Regions from separate parts of the Arthrobacter sp. 05N425 genome, predicted to be linked through region 2. Evidence: riboswitches for the same ligand, from Rfam matches in the RefSeq annotation. Region 2 holds a riboswitch; each other region holds the start of a gene.
What was found. A riboswitch is a leader RNA that binds a small molecule or an ion and turns the genes downstream of it on or off. The one in region 2 is predicted to bind S-adenosylmethionine.
Positions count from the first base shown of each region.

Region 1: it holds a riboswitch for S-adenosylmethionine, as region 2 does, so the genes downstream of both, AC1DGE_RS03450 (DUF1737 domain-containing protein) here and metX (homoserine O-acetyltransferase MetX) in region 2, are expected to answer to the same signal.
Region 3: it holds a riboswitch for S-adenosylmethionine, as region 2 does, so the genes downstream of both, AC1DGE_RS06765 (aminotransferase class V-fold PLP-dependent enzyme) here and metX (homoserine O-acetyltransferase MetX) in region 2, are expected to answer to the same signal.

Region 1 covers NZ_JBFTMU010000002.1:47,442-55,238, reverse strand. The annotation lists gene AC1DGE_RS03475 (S1C family serine protease) at 1-208, opposite strand, end outside; gene AC1DGE_RS03470 (low molecular weight protein-tyrosine-phosphatase) at 400-987, shown strand; gene pabB (aminodeoxychorismate synthase component I) at 984-3,080, shown strand; gene cls (cardiolipin synthase) at 3,102-4,577, opposite strand; gene AC1DGE_RS03455 (aminodeoxychorismate lyase) at 4,671-5,648, shown strand; SAM riboswitch class IV at 5,770-5,884, shown strand; gene AC1DGE_RS03450 (DUF1737 domain-containing protein) at 5,899-6,216, shown strand; gene AC1DGE_RS03445 (rhodanese-like domain-containing protein) at 6,213-6,659, shown strand; gene AC1DGE_RS03440 (O-succinylhomoserine sulfhydrylase) at 6,656-7,797, shown strand, end outside.
Region 2 covers NZ_JBFTMU010000008.1:22,257-30,053, reverse strand. The annotation lists gene AC1DGE_RS12100 (CoA-acylating methylmalonate-semialdehyde dehydrogenase) at 1-1,318, opposite strand, end outside; gene mmsB (3-hydroxyisobutyrate dehydrogenase) at 1,350-2,252, opposite strand; gene AC1DGE_RS12090 (LysR family transcriptional regulator) at 2,391-3,299, shown strand; gene AC1DGE_RS12085 (MFS transporter) at 3,411-4,793, opposite strand; gene metX (homoserine O-acetyltransferase MetX) at 4,965-6,131, opposite strand; SAM riboswitch class IV at 6,143-6,258, opposite strand; gene AC1DGE_RS12075 (bifunctional o-acetylhomoserine/o-acetylserine sulfhydrylase) at 6,443-7,759, opposite strand.
Region 3 covers NZ_JBFTMU010000003.1:247,642-255,438, forward strand. The annotation lists gene AC1DGE_RS06755 (Nramp family divalent metal transporter) at 1-894, opposite strand, end outside; gene AC1DGE_RS06760 (class I SAM-dependent methyltransferase) at 990-1,781, opposite strand; gene AC1DGE_RS06765 (aminotransferase class V-fold PLP-dependent enzyme) at 1,854-3,281, opposite strand; SAM riboswitch class IV at 3,316-3,429, opposite strand; gene hisN (histidinol-phosphatase) at 3,519-4,331, opposite strand; gene rsgA (ribosome small subunit-dependent GTPase A) at 4,400-5,515, opposite strand; gene aroA (3-phosphoshikimate 1-carboxyvinyltransferase) at 5,499-6,887, opposite strand; gene AC1DGE_RS06785 (DoxX family protein) at 6,895-7,443, opposite strand; gene AC1DGE_RS06790 (sigma-70 family RNA polymerase sigma factor) at 7,634-7,797, shown strand, end outside.

The DNA.
Region 1 (7,797 bases), on a different contig from region 2:
GGTTGGCCCGGCCGCCGGATGCTTTTGTCCCTGTCCGCGCGGCGGCCGCCTCTGCAGATGGCGCAGGCCTGGCTGGCCCGGCCGTACCGCCCGTCCCGTCCGACCCGTCCCTCCCGTCCGAGGCGGCCTCCGGCGCAGCCCCGTACGGCGCGTCCCCGTCCGCGGCTCCGAACCCAGGCGTTTGGACCGGGGAATCCTGATCCGTCATGGGACACAGTCTGGGAGCGGCACCGACGGCGGTCCAGAGCATTAGGGCCCGCCGGGACCGCCAAGGGCGGCGGCCCCGCCAACAGCGGCGGCCCGGCACACTTGACGCGAACGGAAAGCCGTATGACAGGACTTGTAATATTGCTCGGGTTCCGGCTAGCCAAGAGGCCTCGGCATCCGCCATGCTTAGTCATGACCTCAATGTCGAGCCAGTACCGGATCATCACGGTCTGCACCGGAAACATCTGCCGGTCCCCGATGGCCGAACTGATGCTGGCGGAGGCCGCGGCCGCTGCCGGGCTTACCGGCGTCGACGTCGATTCTGCCGGCATCACCTCCTACGAGGCGGGCCGCCCGATCGATCCGCGGGCCGCCCGCAAACTGGCAGCCCACAACATCCCTTCCGAGCTGCATGTCGCGCGCGAGTGGCGCAGCGAGTGGTTCCACTCGCGCGAGCTGATCCTGGCCCTTGATGTGGACCATTACGGCTGGCTGCGCCAGGCCGCGCCGGATCAGGCCTCGCTGGCGAAGATCCGAATGTTGCGCAGCTTCGACCCCGCGGTCGCCGACAGGGATCCGCTGGATCAAGGCATCGAAGACCCCTGGTTTGGCGGGCACACCGACTTCGACAACACCTGGGAGCTGATCCACGCCGCCGTCCCCGGCATCCTCAAGCACGTCCGCGCCGCCCAGCTGCAGGCCCGGGCAGGGCAGCCGAAGCAGCAACAAGACCAGCCGCACCGGGACGACGCGGGGCACCGGGTACGCTCTAGTTCATGAGCCGCGCACCCGTCATCATCGCCATCGACGGGCGCTCCGGCGCAGGAAAGACCACCCTCGCGATCGAACTCGCGGCCCGGCTCCGGGAGCACCATAAGGTCTCGCTCTTCCACTTGGAGGACATCTACCCGGGCTGGAACGGCCTGGCCGCCGGCATCGAACGCTATGCCGCCACCGTGCTTGCCCCGCTGCGCCGCGGCGAACCGGCCCGTTGGGTCAGCTGGGACTGGGAACAGCACTACGACGGCGCGACCCGCCTCACCCAGCCGGCCGAAATCGTCCTGGTCGAGGGTGTGGGCGCTGCCGCCGCGGCCGCCATGCCGTTCCTCGACGCCGTCGTCTGGGCCGATTCCCCCGAGCAGGAGCGCCGCACCCGGGCCCTTGGCCGCGACGGCGCGAGCTATGAACCCTACTGGGAGCAATGGGCCGGGCAGGAAGACGAATGGCTGGCCGCCGACGATGTGCCCTCCCGCGCCGACGTGCGGGTACTCAACCGCGCCGACGGTGCTGCGCCGAGCGAGGTGCTGCAGGCCCTCCAGTACCTCCCAGCCCTGGCCCCGGCGCTGCTTCCCGAGCTGTCGGCCCGCCGCGGACTCCAGCTGACCGCCGAGCGGATCGATGCCGCGCCGGACCCCGCCCGGCTCTTCGAAACGCTCTACGGCCTTTCGCCGAACGCGGTCTGGCTCGACTCCTCCCTGCCCCCGGACGGCCCGGACGGCCGGGACGGCGAGGACGGCCCGGACGGCCGGGCCTGGGCCCGGGAGGCCGCCGAACGCAGCCGCTTCAGCATCCTGGCGGACGACGGCGGCAGCTACGGCCAGTCGGTCCGGCACCGCTCCGGCCGGACCCGGGTGCGTGTCGGCAACGCCACCGTGCAGACCGAGGGAGGGTTCTTCCGCTGGCTAGACGGGGTCTGGGGGCGCCGGGCCCTGCGCGCCCCGGAGGGCTACCCGTGCGAGTTCACCCTCGGCTGGCTCGGCTACCTCGGTTATGAACTCAAGCGCGAGACGGGCGGCAGCGACGTCGAAGCCGACACCCCGGATGCCAGCCTGATCTTCGCCGGCCGCGCCGTGGTGCTGGACCACCGGGAACGCACGGCGTGGCTGCTCGCCCTCGACGCCCCGGACGCCGGCGACTGGCTGGCCGCGGCACGCGCGGCCGTCGCGGCGGCGGCCATGGACCTGGAGCCTCCCGGCGGCACGCCCGGCGGCGCCGCCGGGAACACCCGGGCCGCAGAGTTCAGCGCCCGGGACACCGAAGCCGCGTACAAGGCCAAGATCGCCGCGGCGCAGCACGAAATTACCGAGGGCAACAGCTACGAGGTCTGCCTGACGACGGCGCTGACGGCCACCGCGGCCGCCGGGGAGCTCGATCCGTGGCAGGCATACCTGGCGCTGCGCCGTCGCAACCCGGCACCGTTCGCGAGCTACCTGCGCCTGGCCGGCCTCACCGTCGCCAGCACCTCCCCGGAGCGCTTCCTGCGGATCGCCGCCGACGGCGCGATGCGCGCCGAGCCGATCAAGGGCACCCGGCGCCGGGCTTCCGACCCCGCCCGCGACGAGCTGCTGCGCCGCGAGCTGGAAACTTCACCCAAGGACCGGGCCGAGAACATCATGATCGTGGACCTGCTCCGCAACGACCTGAGCCACTTCGCGGTGCCCGGCTCCGTATCGGTCAGCAGGCTGTGCGCGATCGAAAGCTACGCCACCGTCCACCAGATGGTCAGCACCATCGATGCGCGTCTCCGGCCGGGCATGCCGCGGGCCGAGGCCGTGGCGGCCTGCTTCCCCGCTGGCTCCATGACCGGTGCCCCCAAGGTCAGCACCATGGCCATCCTGGACCGGCTTGAGACCGCACCGCGGGGCGTCTATTCCGGGGCGATCGGCTACTTCTCGCTCAGCGGGGCCACCGACCTCGCGGTGGCGATCCGGACCCTGGTGGTGGCTGCGGGCGCGGACCGGGGAACCACACTCAGCCTCGGCGTCGGCGGCGCCATCACCGCGGATTCCTCACCCCAGGAGGAGTACGAGGAGATCCGGACCAAGGCCTTCGGCGTGCTCTCGGCGCTCGGCGCGGAGTTCCCGGCGGGCTAGTCCACGCGTGAGCCGGCCTGGCTACTGCAGGGTCGACGTGAGCCGGGCGACGTTGTCCACGTACTTGACCCCCATGGGCCGCTTCATCCAGTCCTCGAGCGTCAGTTCCCTCGAAATGCCGCGGTACGTGTCCTCGACGGCGCTGATCCGCTGCACGATGTCCTCGCCCAGGAGCATCACCGAGACCTCGAGGTTCAGCGAGAAGGAGCGCATATCCATGTTGCTCGAACCCAGCACGGCAACCTCGTTGTCGATCGTGAAGTGCTTGGCGTGCAGCACGAACGGGGCCTTGTAGAGGTAAATCCGCACCCCGGCCTCCAGCAGCGCCTCGTAGTAGGACTGCTGGGCGTGGTGGACCAGGAACTGGTCGCCCTTTTCCGAGACGAAGAGTTCGACGTCGACGCCGCGCTGCGCCGCCGTCGTCACCGCGTAGAGCAGCGAGTCGTCCGGGACGAAGTACGGGCTGCAAATGGAGATCGTGCGCTGCGCCGAGTAGATCAGCGTGTTGAACAGGCGCAGGTTGTTTTCGGTGATGAAGCCGGGACCGCTGGGCACCACCTGGGCGGTGATGTTGCCGGCGTGCAGTTCGGGCCGGTGGGCGAGCTGGTGCTCCAGGGATTCGTCGGTCTCACTGAGCCAGTCGGTGGCGAAGACCACGTTGAGGGTGGTGACGATCGGCCCGCGCAGGCAGGCCATCAGCTCGACCCATTCCCGGCCGATCTTGCGGTGCCGCGGGTTGTTGTAGGACGGTTCGATCAGGTTCTGCGACCCGGTGAAGGCGACCTCGCCGTCGATCACCATGATCTTGCGGTGGTTGCGCAGGTCCGGGCGGCGCCACTGGCCGTGCACGGGCCGCAGCGGCAGCATGGGCCGCCAGCGGATCTTGCTGGCCTTGAGCCGGGCGATGAGCTTGCTGTACCCCTTGATCCGCAGGGTGCCCAAGTGGTCGAACAGGAGGCGGACTTCGACGCCGCGCTCGGCGGCCTCTTCCATCGCCGTCAGCAGGTCATCCGTGATGTGGTCCGAGCTGAGGATGTAGAACTCGGCGTTGATAAAGGACTCGGCTTCGCGCACGGCCGCCGCCATCGCCTTGATCGAATCCGGGTAGCCGGGCAGGAGCTCCACGTGGTTGCCGTCCACCATGGGCAGGGAACCGAGCGTCTTGTTCAGCTCCGCTGCGGAGGACACCCATTCCGGGCCCTCGTACTTGCTTTCCACCATGGCCAGTTCCGACGTCCCGGCCCGCACCCGGGTGTTCACCGCGTCCTGCTGCGCCCGGCGCTTGCGGGAGAGCCGGAAGTTGCCGAAGAGCAGGAAGAGGACCACGCCTACGGCCGGAACGAAAAAGATGATCAGGAGCCAGGCCATGGCCGTGGTGGGGCGGCGGTTGCCCGGGATGATGCCGAGGGCAACGACCCGGATACCGAGGTCGATGACGGTCAGGATCAGGATCACCCAGGACGGAAGTGACCCCGCCAGCGAAAATGGCCACAGCACAGGCAAACCCCTCAAGCTCCAGACCCGCGGAACAGTTCCGGAACGGGCAACCCGCACAGCTTATCCCGACCCGGGCCGCACTAAGCTGAAGGCATGACTACCCCCGCCTCTGTTCCAGCCCGCGCGACGGTGCTGGTGTTCCTCGATCCCGCGTTTGAGAAGGGCCGCGTCGCCGACTCGTCCAAGCCGCAGCTGATGGCCACCGACCAGGGTGCCACCCGCGGCGACGGCGTTTTCGAGTCGCTGCTGGTGGTGGGGGGACGCCCGCGCAAGCTGCAGGCCCACCTGACCCGGCTGGCCGGCTCGGCGCGCGCGCTGGAGTTGGACATCCCGGCGGAGGACGCCTGGCGGCGCGCGATCGAGACCGCGGTCAGCGAATACCGCGGCCGGGCCGCCACGGCGGTCGGAGCCGCCGGCGACGGGGCCGGCGGCGCGGACGAGGTCGTGGTGAAGCTGCTCGCCAGCCGCGGCGTGGAGGGCGCGGCCACGCCGACGTGCTGGGTGCAGGCCTCCCCGCCGCCGGAAGCCGGCCGCCGGCAGCGCGAGACCGGCATCGACGTCATCCTGCTGGACCGCGGCTACGACAGCGAGGTGGGCGAACGCGCCCCGTGGCTGCTGCTGGGCGCCAAGACCCTGTCCTACGCGGTCAACATGGCGGCGCTCCGGTACGCCCACCACCAGGGCGCGGACGACGTCATCTTCACCTCCGCCGACGGCCGGGTCCTGGAGGGCCCGACGTCGACCGTGCTGCTGGCGCACCTGGAGACCAGCGACGACGGCGCCGGCGGCGTCCGCACCGTGCGCCGGCTGATCACTCCGCAGCTGGACAGCGGAATCCTCCCGGGCACCTCGCAGGGCGCCCTGTTCACCGCGGCCAAGGCCGCCGGGTGGGAGCTAGGCTACGGCCCGGCGGTACCTGCCGATCTGTACGACGCCGACGCCGTCTGGCTCATCTCAAGCATCCGGCTCCTCGCCCCGGTGAACCACATCGACGGCAAGGAGATCGGCACCCCCGAACTGCGGCGGCAGCTCACGGCCGAGCTCAACGCACTGTTCGCCACGATCGAGTAGGAGCCGGCCGGTCCCGGGTGATGCTGCTCCGCCCCCGGAAAGGTGCCATGCCAGCGTCCGCGTGACTTAACATGACGACGCCGCCGGTGCCGCCGGCGTCGTAAGTGCTACGTTTTTGGGGAGTAATGAGACCCGGCGCCAAGCCCTGACTGGCCGGTCGGCAACCCTCCCTTTCGCGGCGGGGTGCCTCAGGTGAATACTCGGCATATCGACCATTCGAGCTGCAAGCGTGAAAGTAAGGAGATCCGTCGTGCCCGACGCATCCGCACCCGCTGTGCCCGCCACAGCCCCCGCCCAATCCCCCGCCGCACCCGGACCCGCCGAGGAAAGACTGGCGTACCGGCTGTTCACCGGGCCCGATGACCGCAGCTTCTGCGAGCGCGTTTCGGCCGCCCTGGCCGAGGGCTACGTCCTGCACGGCAGCCCCTCCGCCACCTTCAACGGCAGCACCGTGATCGTGGCCCAGGCCGTCGTGCTGCCGGCCGCGATCGCGAGCGCCGACGCCGCCGTCGCCAACGCGGTGGATGAGCTCGACGGCGCCGAGTTCACCGGCGAGGGCCACGCATGAGTTACGCCGGAGACCTGAGCCCGCAGGAAGCCTGGGCCAAGGTCGGGGCGGGCGCCATCCTGGTGGACGTCCGCACCGAGGCGGAATGGTCGCAGATCGGCGTCCCGGTCACCGGGGCCGGCACCGAAGACCGGCAGGCTCCGCTCTTCGTCCAGTGGACCCTGGCCGGCGGAGCCCCCAACCCGCGTTTCCTGGAGCAACTGCAGCAGCAACTCCAGCGGCAACTGCGGCAGCACGCGCCTGGCGCCACGGCGGCCGAGCTCATCTTCCTGTGCCGTTCCGGCGCCCGCTCGGTCGCCGCCGCGAACGCCGCCACGGCGGCCGGCTTCACCGCCTACAACGTCCTCGAGGGCTTCGAAGGCGAACCGGGCCCGACCGGCGCCCGGACCGTGAACGGCTGGAAGAACCACGGCCTGCCGACCAACCTGGAAAGCACTAAGTGAGCTTCAATCCCAATGCCCAGGGCTGGAGCCCGGACACCCAGGCCGTCCGCGGCGGACTCGACCGCACCGGGTTCCAGGAAACCACCGAACCGATCTTCCTGAACTCGGGCTTCGTCTACGAATCCGCCGCCGCGGCTGAGCGCGCCTTCACCGGCGAGGACGAACGGTTTGTCTATTCCCGCTACGGCAACCCCTCGGTGGCCACCTTCCAGGAACGCCTCCGGCTGTTGGAGGGAACCGAGGCGTGCTTTGCGACGGCGTCGGGCATGTCAGCGGTGTTCACCGCGCTCGGGGCATTGCTGGGGGCCGGCGACCGCGTGGTCGCCGCCCGCTCGCTCTTCGGATCCTGCTTCGTCATCCTCAATGAGATCCTGCCGCGCTGGGGCGTGGAGACAGTCTTCGTGGACGGCCCGGACCTAGAGCAGTGGCGGTCGGCGCTGGCCGTGCCGACGACGGCCGTGTTCTTCGAATCTCCCTCGAACCCCATGCAGGAAATTGTGGACATCGCCGCCGTAAGCGAACTGGCGCACGCCGCCGGTGCGACCGTGGTGGTGGACAACGTCTTCGCCACTCCCCTGCTGCAGCGGTGCGGGGAGCTGGGCGCGGACGTGGTCGTGTACTCCGGCACCAAGCACATCGATGGCCAGGGCCGGGTGCTCGGCGGCGCGATCCTGGGCACCCGGGAATTCATCGAGGGCCCGGTCAAGCAGCTCATGCGCCACACCGGCCCGGCATTGTCCGCCTTCAACGCCTGGGTGCTGAGCAAGGGACTGGAGACGATGGCCCTGCGGGTGAACCACTCGTCCGCCTCGGCGCTTCGGCTGGCCGAATGGCTGGAGGCCCAGCCCGCGGTCAGCTGGGTTAAGTACCCGCTGCTGCCGTCCCACCCGCAGTACGAGCTGGCCGCCAGGCAGATGAAAGCCGGCGGCACGGTGTTGACTCTGGAGCTTTCGCCCTCGCCCGGCCGCTCCGCCAAGGAAGCCGCGTTCGCGCTGCTGGACGCGTTGCGGATCATCGATATTTCCAACAACCTCGGTGATTCAAAGTCCCTGATCACCCATCCGGCCACCACCACGCACCGCGCCATGGGCCCGGAGGGGCGCGCGGCTATCGGGCTGAGCGACGGCGTCGTGCGGCT
Region 2 (7,797 bases):
GCACCGGGATCGGCACGTTGACGCCCACCATGCCGGCCTCGACGTCGAACTCAAACTGCCGGGCGGCGCCGCCGTCGCGGGTGAAGATCGCCACGCCGTTGCCGAATTCATTGTCATTGACGAGTTTGACGGCGTCGGCGTAGCTCTCGACGCGCACCACCGAGAGGACGGGGCCGAAGATCTCGTCGTCGTAGACCTTCATGCCGGGCTTGACGTGGTCGATCAGGCTCACGCCGATGAAGAAGCCGTTGGAGTCGAATTCCTGCTCCCGGCCGTCGACCACCACGGCGGCGCCCTCGTCTGCGGCGCCGGCCACGTAGGAGGCCACCTTGTCGCGGTGCTCGGCGGTGATCAGCGGACCCATCTGGGAGGCCGGATCCGTGCCGGGGCCGATCTTGAGAGTTGCCATCCGGGTCTTGATCGCGTCCACGAGTTCGTCCGCGATGTTCCCGACGGCGACCAGGACGCTGACGGCCATGCAGCGCTCCCCCGCGGAGCCGTAGGCTGCGGAGACGGCGGCGTCGGCGGCCATGTCCAGGTCCGCGTCCGGAAGCACCACCATGTGGTTCTTGGCCCCGCCGAGGGCCTGGACGCGCTTGCCGTGGTCCGCGGCGCGCTTGTAGATGGACTGGGCGATCGGCGTCGAGCCCACAAAGCTGACAGCCTTGACGTCCGGGTGCTCGAGCAGCACGTCGACGGCTTCCTTGTCACCGTGCACGACGTTCAGGACGCCCGCGGGCAGGCCGGCCTCGGCGAAGACCTGGGCGATGAAGAGGGCGGAGGACGGGTCCTTTTCGCTCGGCTTGAGCAGCACGGTGTTGCCGCAGGCCAGGGCGCTGCCGATCATCCAGAGCGGCACCATGGCCGGGAAGTTGAACGGCGTTATGCAGGCGACGACGCCGACCGGCTGCCGGACGGAGTGGACGTCGACGCCGCCGGACACCTGCTCGGAGCGTTCGCCCTTGAGGGCGTGGGACAGGCCGGTGGCGAACTCGATGTTCTCCAGGCCGCGGGTGATCTCGCCCTCCGCGTCGGAGAGGACCTTGCCGTGTTCGCTGGTCAGCAGGGCGGCCAGTTCGGGGCGGCGCTGCATAAGCAGCTCGCGGACCTTGAAGAAGATGGTGGTGCGCTTGGCCAGGCTCGTGGCCCGCCAGCCGGGCAGGGCGGCACGGGCGGCGGCGATGGCTTCCTCGACCCGCGCGGCGGAGGCGAGCGCCACTTCCTTTTCCTGTTCGCCGGTGGCGGGGTTGAAGACGGGGCCGTAGCGCTCGGCGTCGGACACCAGGGCGCCGTTGATGAAGTGCGGAATGCGTTCCATGGGGAGGATCTCTTTCTAAAAGGTTTGGGGGCTACTTGGCGGACTCGAACGAGCCGTCGACCAGTTTGACGATGGCGGAGCAGTCCGTGCCGGACTGGCCGCCGTCGATGAGCCGCTGGAAGAGCTGCTGGACGTGCTCGCCGATCTCCAGCGGCGTGCCGGTGTCGCGGGCGGCGCTGATGGCCAGGCCGATGTCCTTGTTGGCGAGCTCGGCAGTGAACGTCGGCGCGAAGTCGTTGTTCGAGGCGGCGGTGGGCACGACGCCGGCCACCGGGTACCAGGTGCGCAGCGCCCAGCTGTCGCCGGAGGAAACGGAGGCGATGTCCCAGAAGACCTGCTTGTCCAGGCCCAGGCGGTCCGCAAGCACCGCACCTTCTGCCGTGGAGGCGAGGTTGATGAAGAGCATCAGGTTGTTGCAGATTTTGGCGGCCTGGCCGGTGGTGGCGCCGCCGGTGGGGATGATGTTGGCGGCCATCGGGCGGATGTAATCGGTGGCGTCGGCGACGGCGCCGGCTTCGCCGCCGATCATGAAGGTCAGCGTGGCGGCCTTGGCGCCGCTCATCCCGCCGGAAACGGGCGCGTCGACGAAGCGGAAGCCTGCCTCCGCGGCGGCGTCGTGCAGGGCCTGGGCCGAGGCGATGTCAATCGTGGAGGAGTCCACCAGCAGGGTCCTGGTGTCGGCGTGGGCCAGGACGCCGTCCTCGCCCAGGTAGACGGCCCGGGCGTGCTCGCCCTTGGGGAGCATCGTGAAGACGACGTCGGCGCCTTCCACGGCCTCGGCGATGCTGCCGGCAGGCTTGACTCCCCCGGCCTCGGCAGCCGCGAGGGCCTCCGGGTTGAGGTCGAATCCGCGGACCTCGTTTCCGGCCTTGGCCAGGTTCACCGACATGAACCCGCCCATGTTTCCCAGTCCGATCCAGGCGACAACTGCCATGGCATAAGCTCCTTTGCTTTGCATTGTGTCCGGCGCATTTGCCGGTTGTTCCGTGTCCACCATCACACCCTGTTACAGTGCAATCAAGGGGAAAAAGTGAAGATGCCATGTGCATCAATGCACATCGACGAAAGGCCAATGGTGGACTTAAAGCGGCTCCCCAGCCCGGACGACCTGCTGATCCTGCTGACCGTGGCCCGGCTGGGCCGGTTCAACGCCGTCGCGGAGACCCTGGGCACCACGCACACCACCATCTCGCGCCGGATCCTCGCCCTGGACAAACAGCTCGGCGGCCGGACACTCGAGCGCAGCCCGCACGGCTGGGAACTCACCGAACTTGGATCACTGGCCGTGGCAGCGGCGGAAGCCATTGAGGGAACACTCGGAGCACTGTCCGGCCGGATCGCCCGGACAGAGGACGTGCTCTCCGGCCTGGTCCGGATCAGCACCCCGGACGGATTCGGCGCGGAATTCGTCGCCCCGGCCCTGGTCCGTTTGCAGCAGGAACATCCGTTGCTGAACGTGGAGATGCTCAGCGCCACCCGCAAGGTAAGCCAGAACCGCTCCGGGGTGGACCTGGAAGTGGTGGTCGGCAACCTGGAGGTCAGCAACGCGCAGACCATCTTCCTGTCCAACTACTTCCTGCGGCTGTACGCCAGCCCGGAGTACGCCCGCGAGCACGGGCTCCCGGTGACGCTCGACGACGTCCGGCAGCACGGATTCGTCTCCTACGTCGAGTCGGCCCTGCAGGTCGCCGAGCTCGGCCACCGCTCCACCCAGCTGCCGATGCCGCGCTCCAGCTTCCAGGCCACCAGCATCTTCGCCCAGCTGGAGGCCGTCCGCCGCGCCGCCGGGATCGGGCTGCTGCCGAATTTCCTCGTCGTCGGCAAACCGGGGCTCGTACCGGTCCTGCCGGACGACTTCCAGCGGCAGCTGCCGATCTGGGCAGTTGCGAGATCGGAATCGCTGCGTTCGGCGCCGGTGCAGGCCGTCGTGGCGGCCGTCCGGGCCGAGATCGCCGAACGCCAGGATGTGCTTGCCGGCTGAGCCCGGCGCGCTGCGGAGGCCGCCACAAGATCCCCGGATGACAGCAGCCCCCGTCCCCGCAGCGCGGGAACGGGGGCTGCCTGTTCGTTGGGTTGTGCAGCTGCGTGCTGGTTACCGCTTACCGGCGGCCAGCAGATCGGCGGTGCCCTGGGCGTCGGCGGCGTCGACGTCGTGCAGGGAGATGCCACGGGTTTCCTTGAGGAAGAACACCGCGACGGCCGTGACGGCGCAGGCGATGAGCAGGTAGATGGCCACCGGGACGGAGGACTTGTACTGGCTCAGCAGCGCGACGGCGATGATCGGGGCGAGCGAACCGGCCACGATCGAGGTCACCTGGTAGCCGAGCGAGACGCCGGAGTAGCGCATCCGGGTCGGGAACATCTCGGCCATGATGGCCGGCTGGCCGGCGTACATCAGGGCGTGGAACAGCAGTCCGATGATGACAGCGGCAAGGATCATGAAATCGTTGCCGGTATCCATCATCGGGAAGGCGAAGAAGCCCCAGGTGGCGCCCAGGACGGCACCGGCCATGTAGACGGGCTTGCGGCCGAAGCGGTCCGAGAGACGGCCGACCACCGGCACCGCGGAGAAGTGGATGAAGTGCGCCACGAGCAGGAGCAGCAGGATCCGGGCGGTGTCGGCGTGGACAACGGTCTTGAGGTAGGTGATCGAGAAGGTGACCACCAGGTAGTAGAGGATGTTCTCCGCGAAGCGCAGGCCCATGGCGGTGAAGACGCCGCGGGGGTAGCGGCGGAAGACCTCGGCGACGCCGTAGCCCTTGTTCTCCGTGACAACTTCCTTTTGTGCCTCGAGGAAGATCGGGGCGTCGCTGACCTTGGTGCGGATGTAGTAGCCGACGACGACGATCACGGCGGAGAGCCAGAACGCCACGCGCCAGCCCCAGCCAAGGAAGTCCGCGGAAGACAGCACGGAGGACAGGATGAACAGCACGGCAGTGGCGAGCAGGTTGCCCAGCGGGACGGCGGACTGCGGCCAGCTGGCCCAGAAGCCGCGGGACTTGCTGGGGCTGTGCTCGGCGACGAGGAGGACGGCGCCGCCCCATTCACCGCCGACGGCGAAGCCCTGGGCGAAGCGCAGGAAGACCAGCAGGGCCGGGGCCCAGTAGCCGATCTGCGCGAAGCCCGGGAGGCAGCCCATCAGGAAGGTCGATACGCCGACCAGGATGATGCTGAGCTGCAGCAGCTTCTTGCGGCCGAACTTGTCGCCGAAGTGGCCAAAGACGATGCCGCCGATCGGGCGGGCCACGAAGCCAACCGCATAGGTCAGGAACGCGGCGAGGATGCCGTCCAGTTCCGTTCCGGAGTTGGGGAAAAACATCTTGCCAAAAACCAGGGTGGCGGCGGAGGCGTAGAGGAAGAACTCGTACCACTCCACTACCGTGCCGGCCATGGAGGCCGTTACTACCTTCTTCAGGCCGGACGTCTTGACGTCGGGCTCCTCTGCGCGCCTTGCGGCGGCGTTTTCCGTGCTCATGCGAACTCCTTCGGTGTCGTCGTCGACACCCTGTGGACCATTAGGTTGACTACGTGTGTGTGAGTTGGAACACACGGCGTCATTCTCCACGAGTATGGACTTCGATCGAGGCAAGCTCAACGACTAATCGCGCAGAGTGCGTCTGCAAAAATGCACACACGGCGGTGCCGGCTAGGCGAAGAAGTTGCCCCGGAGCTGCTCGCTGAGCTGGCCGATTTCGGTCAGGAAGCCGTCGTGGCCGATCGGGGCCTCGATGACGTGCACGGGGACCTCCCCCGGCAGGGCGTCGGCGAGCTCTCGGGATTGGGCGGGAAAGTACAGCCGGTCCGAGTCCACGGCCGCCACGAAGAACTCCGCGGTGGCCAGGGAGACGGCCTGCTCCAGGCTTCCCCGGCCGCGGCTCACGTCGTGGCTCGTGAGCGCCTCGGTGATGGCGATGTAGCTGTTGGCGTCGAAGCGTCGCACCAGCTTGTTGCCCTGGTGGTCCAGGTAGCTCTCCACCTGGTAGCGCCCACGGCCGGCCAGCGACCCGGCCTCCAGCGGGGCCTCGGCCGCCTGGGCGTTGCGTCCGAAGCGCCCGTCCAGCTCGGCTGCGGAACGGTAGGTGATGTGCGCGATCCGGCGCGCGAGGGCCAGTCCGGCGTGCGGTTCCGGGCCGCCGTAGTAGTCGCCGCCGTTGAAGTTGGGGTCCTGGCGGATTGCCAGGGTCTGGGCCTGGGCGAAGGCGATCTGTTCGGCGGTGCTGCTGGCGCCGACCGAAATCACGGCGCATCGCTGCACCCGCGCCGGGTAGGTCACCGCCCACTCCAGCGCGCGCGCTCCCCCGAGCGAGCCGCCGAGCACGGCATACCAGCTGCTGATCCCCAGCGCGTCGGCGAGCCGGGCTTCCGCCGCGGTGCTGTCCCGGAGGGTGACCAGCGGGAAGCGCGAGCCCCAGGGCCGGCCGTCCGGGGCCGGCGTGGAGGGCCCCGTGGAGCCGTAGCAGCCGCCGAGGATGTTGATGGAGACCACGAAGTACTTGCCCGTGTCCACCGGGGCGCCGGGGCCTGCCAGTTCCTCCCACCAGCCCGGTTCCTCGCCGGCGCCGCGGGTCACGTGGGTGTCGCCGGTCAGGGCGTGCTCGATCAGCACCGCATTGGAGGCATCGGCGTTCAGCGTCCCCCAGGTCTCGTAGGCGAGGGTGACCTCGGGCAGGGTGGCACCGGATTCAAGGGCCAGGGAACCGATCGGGAGGTACTGCACCGTCCCGTCGGGAACAGCACCGTCGGGAACAGCGCCGTCGGGAACAGTGGAGGGTTTGCTTTCGGGTACACCCGTGCGGGTGACGGCAATCGTCATGTGAGGACCTAACTTCGCGCTTGCCCGCCGTCAGCTGACCGGCAGGCCAGGTCTTCACCCGGGGCACCCCGCCGCAAATGGAGGGTTGCCGGCCAGCAAGCCGGGGCTGTCACTGGCACTCATGACCTGCGTCGATTCTACGAAACACGGCGGCACAAGCGCGAAGATTGTGACGGCTGTGTGACAGCCGGACCCGTCAACACCGCAGTTTCCCCACCTTTGACAGACGCGCCCGGCGGGTCGCCCCGAAGTGTCGGCGATTCCCGGGGCCATCCCCGCAAAGGTGGGGAAATTCGGCGTGCTGCGTGACCTCAGGCGTTCTTGGCCGCCCGGAAGCCGGCATCGAGGTCCGCGATGATGTCGTCGATGTGCTCGAGGCCCACCGAGAGCCGGACCAGGCCGGGATTGACGCCGGCGACCGCCTGCTGCTCCGGCGAGAGCTGGCTGTGCGTGGTCGACGCCGGGTGGATGACCAGTGAGCGCACGTCACCGATGTTCGCCACATGGGAGTGCAGCTCGAGGGCGTCGACGAAGCGTTTGCCGGCCTCCGCTCCCCCTGCGAGGTTGAACGCGACGACGGCGCCGGTCCCCTTCGGGCCGTACTTGCGGCCGCGCTCGTACCAGGGGCTGGACGGCAGCCCGGCGTAGGCGACGGATTCGACGTCGTCCCTGGCTTCCAGCCATTCGGCCACCCGCAGGGCGTTGGCGACGTGCCGTTCCACCCGCAGGCTCAGCGTCTCGATCCCCTGGGCGATGAGGAAGGCGTTGAACGGCGAGACGGCCGAACCGAGGTCGCGCAGCAGCTGGACCCGGGCCTTGAGGATGAAGGACAGGTTCGCTCCCAGCGCCCCGTCCGCCCCGAGGTCGCGGGCATAGACCAGGCCGTTGTACGTGGGATCCGGGGTGTTGAAGCCGGGGAAGCGCTCCGGGTCCTTGCCGAAGTCAAAGTTGCCGGAGTCGACGATCACGCCGGCAATCGCGGCACCGTGTCCGCCGAGATACTTGGTGGCCGAATGCACCACGATGTCGGCGCCCCACTCGATCGGGCGGATCAGGTAGGGGGTGGAGAGGGTGTTGTCCACGATCAGCGGCACCCCGGCGCGGTGGGCGACGTCCGCGACGCCTTCGATGTCCAGCACGTCCTGGCGGGGGTTGGAGACCACCTCGCCGAAGAACAGCTTGGTGTTCGGCTGCACGGCATCGCGCCACTGCTCAAGGTTGTCCGGGTCCTCCACGAACGTCACCGAGATACCGAACTTCTTCAGCGTGTGGGCCAGCAGGTTGTAGGTCCCGCCATAGAGGCTGGGGCTGGCGACGACGTGGTCCCCCGCCTCGGCGATGTTGAGGATCGCGAAGGTTTCGGCGGCCTGGCCGGAACTGAGCAGGAGCGCCCCCAGGCCGCCCTCCAGGCTCGCGACCCGCTGTTCCACCGCGTCCTGGGTGGGGTTGCCGATCCGGGTGTAGATGGGGGCGAGCTCGGCGAGCGCGAACCGGTTGGCGGCGCTCTCCGCACTGGGGAAGACGAACGACGTCGTCTGGTAAATCGGCAGCGACCGCGCGCCGGTGGCGGAGTCCGGCTCCTGGCCGGCGTGGATCTGGCGGGTTTCAAAGGACCAGGCGTTGGACATCGGAGAGCTCCCTAATGACTGGGCACAGGCCGCCCCTG
Region 3 (7,797 bases), on a different contig from region 2:
GTTGGCTGTGATGGCGGCGTGGGCACCCTCGATCGTGTCCGTGCCGTCTTCACCGCCCAGCGTGGACGCGGCCAGCAGCAGCATTCCGATGTTGACGATGCCGGCGACGGCCAGCGCCGCGACGACGTCCCAGCGCGTGGCTTTGATCAGCCGGGCAATGGCGTGCGGCGGGACATGCAGATGCGGATCCGGGCGGTGCCGGTCCCGGGAGAGCGCCGAGTGGACGTAGATGGCGTGCGGCATCACCGTGGCACCGAGCATGCTCGCGGCCAGCAGCACCGTGTCCGGGCCCTGGAAGCCAGGCACAAGCCCGGCCACGAACCCGCCCGGATCCGGCGGGCTGATGAACAGTCCGGCCAGGAACCCGACGGTGATGATGCCCAGCAGGAACATGATGACGAACTCGAAGGGGCGCTGCTGGTTGCGGCTCTGCACGGCGAGCAGGGCCATCGAAATGCCGCCCACAATGACGGCGCCGAGGGGGAGCGGAAGGCCGAAGAGCAGGTACAAGGCCACCGCGCCGCCCACCACCTCGGCGAGGTCGGTGGCTGCGGCCACAATCTCGGCCTGGACCCAGAAGGCGCGGCGCCAGGCCGGCCGGAGCCGCTCGCCGAGGATCTCCGGGAGGCTCTTGCCGGTGACGATGCCGAGCTTGGCGGACTGGTACTGGACCAGCACCGCCATGACGTTGGCGGCGACGAGGACCCAGACGAGCAGATAACCGTACTGTGCCCCGGCCGTCAGGTTGGCGGCGACGTTGCCGGGGTCCACATAGGCGATGGCAGCCACGAACGCCGGGCCGAGCAGGCCCAGCAAAGCCCGGCGGCTACCCCTGATCCTGCGGGCAGGCGGTTTCCCCGCGGGCAGGGGTTCGTGTCCGGCTACGTCCAGCACTGCGGGCTCCCAAGAAGTTCCTGAGTGCCTACAAATATAAGTTAGGCACACCGAAATAATAGGCGCCGCGGCGTGGTCAGTGCAATGCGGGAACCTCAGGCTTTGACGGCACGCCAGCTTTGCGTCAGGTAGGGAAGCGGCAGGAGCTGCCCGGCAGTGTGTCCTAGGTGCTCGTGCAGGTACCAGTCGAGGTTAGCGAGCACCTTGGCCCTGGTGCTCTCGCCTGCCCGCAGGTAGTAGCTGCGGGATTTGGTCAGTTCCATGACGTCCTGCGTGGTTACTGGATCCTCCCAGCGGGTGAGATGACTCTCCAGCCCGATGAATTCCGGTCCCAGCGGCGGCGTGAAGTGGGGCTTGTGGACGTCCCCCGCATGCATGATCCGGGACAGCCTGTGCACCCAGGGGACCGAGGTGTCGAGCTGGTTCCAGATCAGGCCGAGAACGCCGTGCGGCCGCAGGATCCGAGCCGCCTCGGTACTGGCCAGCAGGGGATCGCACCAGTGCCAGGCCTGGGCCACCGTGACCAGGTCGAAGGCCCCCGAAGCCAGCCCGGTGTGTTCGGCGGTACCCTCGACGGCGGCGACTTCCGGGAGGGCGCGGCGCAGCTGGTCGAGCATGTCCGGGGACGGATCGACGGCCACGGTCCTGAGCCCCCGTTGGACCAGGAGCGCCGTGAACTTACCGGTCCCGGCGCCCAGGTCGGCGGCGTCGTGGGCCCCGGCCGGGATCAGCCAATCGGCCGAATCCGCCGGATAGCCGGGCCGGACCCGGTCGTAGTGCTCGCCGCCGTCCTGGAAGCTCTGCCCGAGCTCCCGCCGCCGCTGGTGCTGCAGTTTTGGGCCACCCTGCAGTCCGGGGTGGTGCAGTTTGGGGCCGCCGCGTGCCACGTGCGATCTCCTTCGGCAGCTCTGGTGCGTACCTGTCGAATTTACCGCACGCGGCCCGGGCTGCGCTGCCGGTCAGTCGACGGAGCAGGGGGCTGCGCCAGCGGTGCCAGGCGTGTTCGGCGCCCAGTGCGGATAGCTGCGCGTGTCGTTGGCCGGCACCCAGCGTCCGGCGTCCACGACGTAGTCCCAGCCCAGGCCGTTCCGCCGCAGCTCCTGGAGCCCGGCGAGCAGCCGCTGCGCGTCGTTGAGCCGTGAGCCGAGGCCGAAGCTGGCCCGGAGCGAACCGGCGGGCAGGCCGAGCCGTTTTAGCAGCGGGTGGGCGCAGAACCGGCCGTCGCGCAGGCCTATGCCGTGCTCCGCGGACAGGTATGCGGCGACCAGGCCTGCGTCGTAACCGGCGACCGAGAAGTTGACCACGCCGATCGTCCCGGGGCCGCCTTCCCGGCCGGTGTCCTCGAAGATGTGGTGGACCGTTACGCCGTCGATCCGCTCCAGCCCCTCGACCAGGAAGGAACGGATGGCGTCCTCGTGGGCGTGCCACTGCTGCTCGTCCAGCGCCTCGATAACCTGGCTGGCGCGGGCCAGCGCGGCCGCGCCCAGGACATTGGGGGAGCCGCCCTCGTGGCGGGCCGGCCCGGTGGTCCAGCTGACGGCGTCGAGTCGTGCGTCCCGTACTGCGCCGCCGCCAGCCAAGTGCGGGGTGCCGGCGTCCAGCCAGTCCGGCCGGCCCACCAGCACGCCGGCGCCGAACGGGGCGTAGAGCTTGTGGCCGGAGAAGGCGAGGTAGTCGACGTCGTCCGCGGCGATGTTGATGCGGCGGTGCGGGGCCAACTGGGCCGCATCGACGGCGATCCGGGCGCCGAATTCGTGCGCCAGCGCGGCCAGCTCACGGATCGGCAGGATTTCGCCGGTGACGTTGGACGCGCCGGTCACGGCGAGCAGGCTTACTCCGCCGAGGGCGAGTTCCGCCCGGAGCCGCTCCACGGTGCCGGCCAGGGTGGGCGCCGCGACGACGCTGCGGTGCGGGACGTTTTGCCAGGGCAGCAGGTTGGCGTGGTGCTCGATGTCGAGGTAAAGCACCTCGCCGGTGTGTCGGCCGTCGTCGACGGGCAGGCAGCCGGCCAGCAGGTTCAGTGCGTCGGTGGTGTTCCGGGTGAAGATCACGGAGTCATCCGGACGGCCGCCGACGAACCCGCGGACGATGTTCCGGGCGTTTTCGTACACCGAGGTACTCAGTTGGGAGGCGTAGCCGGCGCCGCGGTGCACGCTGGCGTAGTACGGCAGGATCTCGTTCAGGTAGGCGGACACCACGGACAGCGCCGGGGCGGAGGCTCCGTAGTCCAGGTTGGCGTACCGGACCTGGCCGCCCTGGATCAGGGGGGCCAGGATTTCGGCGCCGGAAACCGCGGACAGTGGCCGGCGGGCGGCGTCGAAGCGTGCGTCGGTGAACTCCGGGCCGCCGGCGCTGGTGGTGTGGGTGGGGATGGTGGCAGTCGTCATGGGACCTCGCTCGAAAAGGACCCCGCACACAGGGGATCCGCGCTTGCCGGGTCCGCTCCGGACCGGCCAGGTCGTCACCCGGGGCACCCCGCCGCGAATGGAGGGTTGCCGGCCAGCAAACCGGGGTTTTGCGCTGGCACTCGTGACCTGCTTCGAGCCTAGGACATGGCCGGTCGCACGGAAAAGGGAGGGCGGAATATGAAGCGTAGTGTTACGGGCTGCCTCGGGCGTGGCCGGCTAGAGCAGGTCGTCGAGGCCCGGGTTGAGGCGCTTGAGGACTTCGGAGTGCAGGATCGAGTTGGTCGCCAGCGCGTTGCCGCCGAAGGGGCCGTCCTCTCCCTCGAGCGAGGTGAAGCGGCCGCCGGCCTCCGTCACGATCGGGACCAGCGCCGCCATGTCGTAGAGGTTGAGTTCGGGCTCGCAGGCGATGTCGACGGCGCCTTCGGCCACGAGGCAGTAGGACCAGAAATCGCCGTAGGCGCGGGTACGCCAGACCTCCTCGGTGAGTCCGAGGAACTCGTCGAGGTTGCCGCGCTGCTTCCAGCCGCCGAGGCTCGAATAGGACAGTGACGCATCGGCGAGCCGGGAGACGTTGGAGACCCGCAGCCGGGTCGCGGCGGCCAGTGAGCGGCCCATGTAGGCGCCGGCGCCCTTTGCGGCCCACCAGCGCTTGCCCAGTGCGGGGGCGCTGACGACGCCCACCACGGGTTCGCCTTCGTCGACGAGGGCGATCAGGGTGGCCCAGACCGGGACGCCGCGGACGAAATTCTTGGTGCCGTCGATCGGGTCGATGATCCAGCGGCGCGAACCGTGGCCGGAGCTGCCGAACTCCTCGCCCAGGACGGCGTCGCGCGGGCGGGAGCGGGACAGCTGCCCGCGGATGGCTTCCTCGGCGGACTTGTCCGCGTCGGTGACGGGGGTCAGGTCCGGCTTCGTCTCGATCCGAAGGTCGAGCGCCTTGAAGCGGCTCATGGTCTGGGAATCTACGGAATCTGCCAGTACATGGGCAAGGCGCAGGTCATCGTTGTAGCTCGAAGCTGGTTGGCTCATGCTTCCAAACTACCGTCAAAACGCGCCGCGGACCGGGAGGCCACGTCGCTGCCGCCAAGTAGACGCGGCTATGAGACGCTGCCGAGTTCCTTGGTGTCCTGCGCTTCCAGCCGCGGATCGGTGCCCAGCAGCCGGCGCAGCGACGCGAGCCGGGCCGGGCCGGACGGGCCCGCGTGGCCGCCCTGCACCCAGGCGTCCACGCCGCAATTGACGGCGGTGGCGTCGTGCTTGCAGCCCCGCTCGCAGTCATCGGTGCCGGGCGCCAGGTCCGGGAAGGAACGCAGGATCCTGTCCGGGTCCACATGGGCCAGGCCGAAGGAGCGGATGCCCGGGGTGTCGATGATCCAGCTGCCCGCAGGCGCATCGCTGACCTTCAGCGCCAGCGCGGAGGAGGAGGTGTGGCGGCCGCGGCCGGTGACCGCGTTGACGCCGCCGGTGGCCCGTTCGGCGCCGGTGAGTGCGTTCACCATGGTGGATTTGCCGACGCCGGAGTGGCCCAGCATGACGGTGACCTTCCCGTCGAGGTAGTCCCGCAGCTGCGACACGGCGGCCTTGTCCAGCCGGGCGGACAGGCCGTCATCGGAGCGGGCGTCGATGCCGGAGGCGGCCGAATCCGCGGTTTTGGAGATGATCACCGGGAAATCCAGGTGCTGGTAGTTGGCCAGCAGCTCGGCGGGGTCCTTGACGTCGGCCTTGGTGACGAGCAGCAGCGGTTCGATGCCGGCGTCGTAGGCGGCCACCAGAGCGCGGTCGATGAAGCCGGTGCGGGGTTCCGGGTTGGCTGCGGCCACGACAACGACGAGCTGGTCGGCGTTGGCGACGACGGCGCGTTCGATCGGGTCCGTGTCGTCCGCGCTGCGGCGCAACAGCGTCCTGCGGTCCTGGATCTTGACCAGCCGGGCCAGGGTGTCGGGTTCGCCGCTGACGTCCCCGACGAGCGAGACGAAGTCCCCGGCAACTACGGGGTTGCGGCGCAGCTCCCTGGCCCGCGCCGCGATGATCTTGCGTTCGTCGGCGGTGCCCTCGCCGACGACGGCGGTGTAGCGTCCGCGGTCCACGGTGACGATCCGGCCGGTGACGGCGTCGTCGTAGCTGGGCCGGTCCTTGGTGCGGGGGCGGGAGCCCTTTTTGTTGGGGCGGATCCGGACGTCGGATTCGTCCCAGGAGTCAGTGCTGCGTGCCACCGGCGGCGTCCTTGTCTGCGGTGCTTGCCTGGCTGAGCATGGCCCCCCACAGCTGCGGGAAGCCGGGCATGGTCTTGGCCGTGGTGGCGATGTCCTCGACCTCCACGTCCGGGACGGCGAGACCGAGGATTGCGCCCGCGGTGGCCATGCGGTGGTCCGCGTAGCTGTGCACGACGCCGCCGTGCAGCTTCGCCGGCCTAATGATGAGTCCGTCGGGGGTCTCTTCGGCGTCCCCGCCAAGGCGGTTGATTTCCGCGACGAGGGCGGCAAGCCGGTCGGTTTCGTGGCCCCGGAGGTGGGCGATGCCGCTCAGCCGGGAGGGGCCGGTGGCCAGGGCACAGAGGGCTGCCACGGTCGGGGCGAGTTCGCTGGTTTCGTCAAAGTCGCCGCCCTTGATCTCCGGGCCGCCGCTCACGGTCAGGGTGCCGTGCTCCAGCGTCACGGTGGCGCCCATGGTGGCCAGGATGCCGCGCCAGAGATCGCCGACCTGGGTGGTCCCGGCCGGCCAGTTGGGGATCCGCACGGTTCCGCGGGTGGCGAGGGCCGCGGCGAGAAACGGCCCGGCATTGGAGAGGTCCTGTTCGATCCGCTGGTCGAAGGCGCGGATCGGGCCGGGGGAAATAACCCAGTGGTTCGGCACCGAGTCATCGACCGCCACGCCCACGCCGCGCAGCACGGCGACCGTCATGTTGATGTGGTCCAGGCTCGGTACGGGCTTTCCCACGTGTTCGAGGTGGAGTCCCTCGGTAAAGCGGGCTCCCGCGAGCAGCAGGGCGGAAACGAACTGCGACGAGGCGCTGGCGTCGATGACGAGGTGGCCGCCGCGGACTTCTCCCGTTCCCTGGACGGAAAACGGCAACGACGACGCCGGTCCGCCGTCGGGGGCGCTAACGGCGACGCCGAGACCGGTCAGTGCCTCGATGATGGTGCCCATCGGCCGGTTTCGGGCGTGGGGATCGCCGTCGAATGCTGAGCGGCCGCGGTGCAGCGCGGCGACCGGAGGCACGAAGCGCATCACCGTGCCGGCCAGGCCGCAGTCGATTGAGGTGTCCGCGGCAGCGGCATCCGGGGCGATGGGGGTGATGTCCAGGTCCGGGCCGTAGGCGCCGTCGCCGGGCACTTCGGTGATGGTGGCCCCCAGCTGCCGGAGGGCCTCGATCATCAGGGCCGAGTCCCGGGAGTGCAGCGGAGCACGGAGCTTGGACGGCCCGTCCGCGAGGGCGGCCAAGATCAGGTACCGGTTAGTCAGGGACTTGGAGCCGGGAACGGTGACGGTGGCGTCGACGGGACGCTCGGCGAAGGGCGCACGCCAATGCGGACCGCCGCCGGCCGGAAGGGAAGGGGCTGCAGCGGTGGGGGTGGTGCCAGTCATTGCCGTCTTAGGCCCCGACAGCGTGGTCGACGGCCTTGCGGACCGCCTTGTCAGCCTTCTTCAGCTTCTTGCCGGTGGTCTTCCGGGCGTCCGCGGCGAGGTGTGCGGTGGTCTTCCGGGCGTCGGCGGCGAGGTGCTCTGCACGCCAGGCCAGGCTCGGCTTGCCCGCGGTGTCCACGGAAGCCAGCAGCACCCCGCCGGTCAGTGAGACGTTCTTCAGCAGCTGCTTGCGCCGGGCGTCGCGGCCTTCCTTGGACGAGATGTCCGCGCTGCGCCATTCAACGTAGCCATTGAGCGCCGAGATCACAGCGAGCACGGTGGCGGCCAGGCGGGAGGCCTTGCCGAGGGCCAGGCACACGCCGGCACCCACCTGGGTGCCGCCGATCACGCGGGCCAGGACTTTCTCGTCGGCCTGGAAGGGGAGGGACTCAGCCGCGCGGCGCAGCAGGGGAGACAGCTGTGTCGCAGTGTCATCCGCATTCTTTAGCTTGTCCATGCCTGCGAGCACGAAACTGGAGGCGAGCATGGGGCGGGCGAGAAAGCGGACAAAGGACATGAATTTCCTCCTGGATGGACGAACCGCGGACGCTGTGCGGGAGAACCGGTTCTAGTCTTGCACTTTTGCGGAATATTTGCCCGTTGTGCGGGGTTGTGCATGACAGATTCCAGCCGAAATGGGGGCGGGAAAACCAGCGCAATAACTATGGGCACGGCCGGTCATCCGGCCAGTGCAGGAAGGCGGAGGTTTGGTTCTGGTTAAAGAATCCGGGCTGCTGGATGAAGCCGCCGCGGACCCGTGGGCCGCGGCCCTGACGGGGGCTTTGAGCACCCGCCGGAAGGTGACAGTAGACTTGAACGCAATGAGCACCATGGATCCGGCCGTTGCGGCCATGCACGAGGTTGCCGGAAA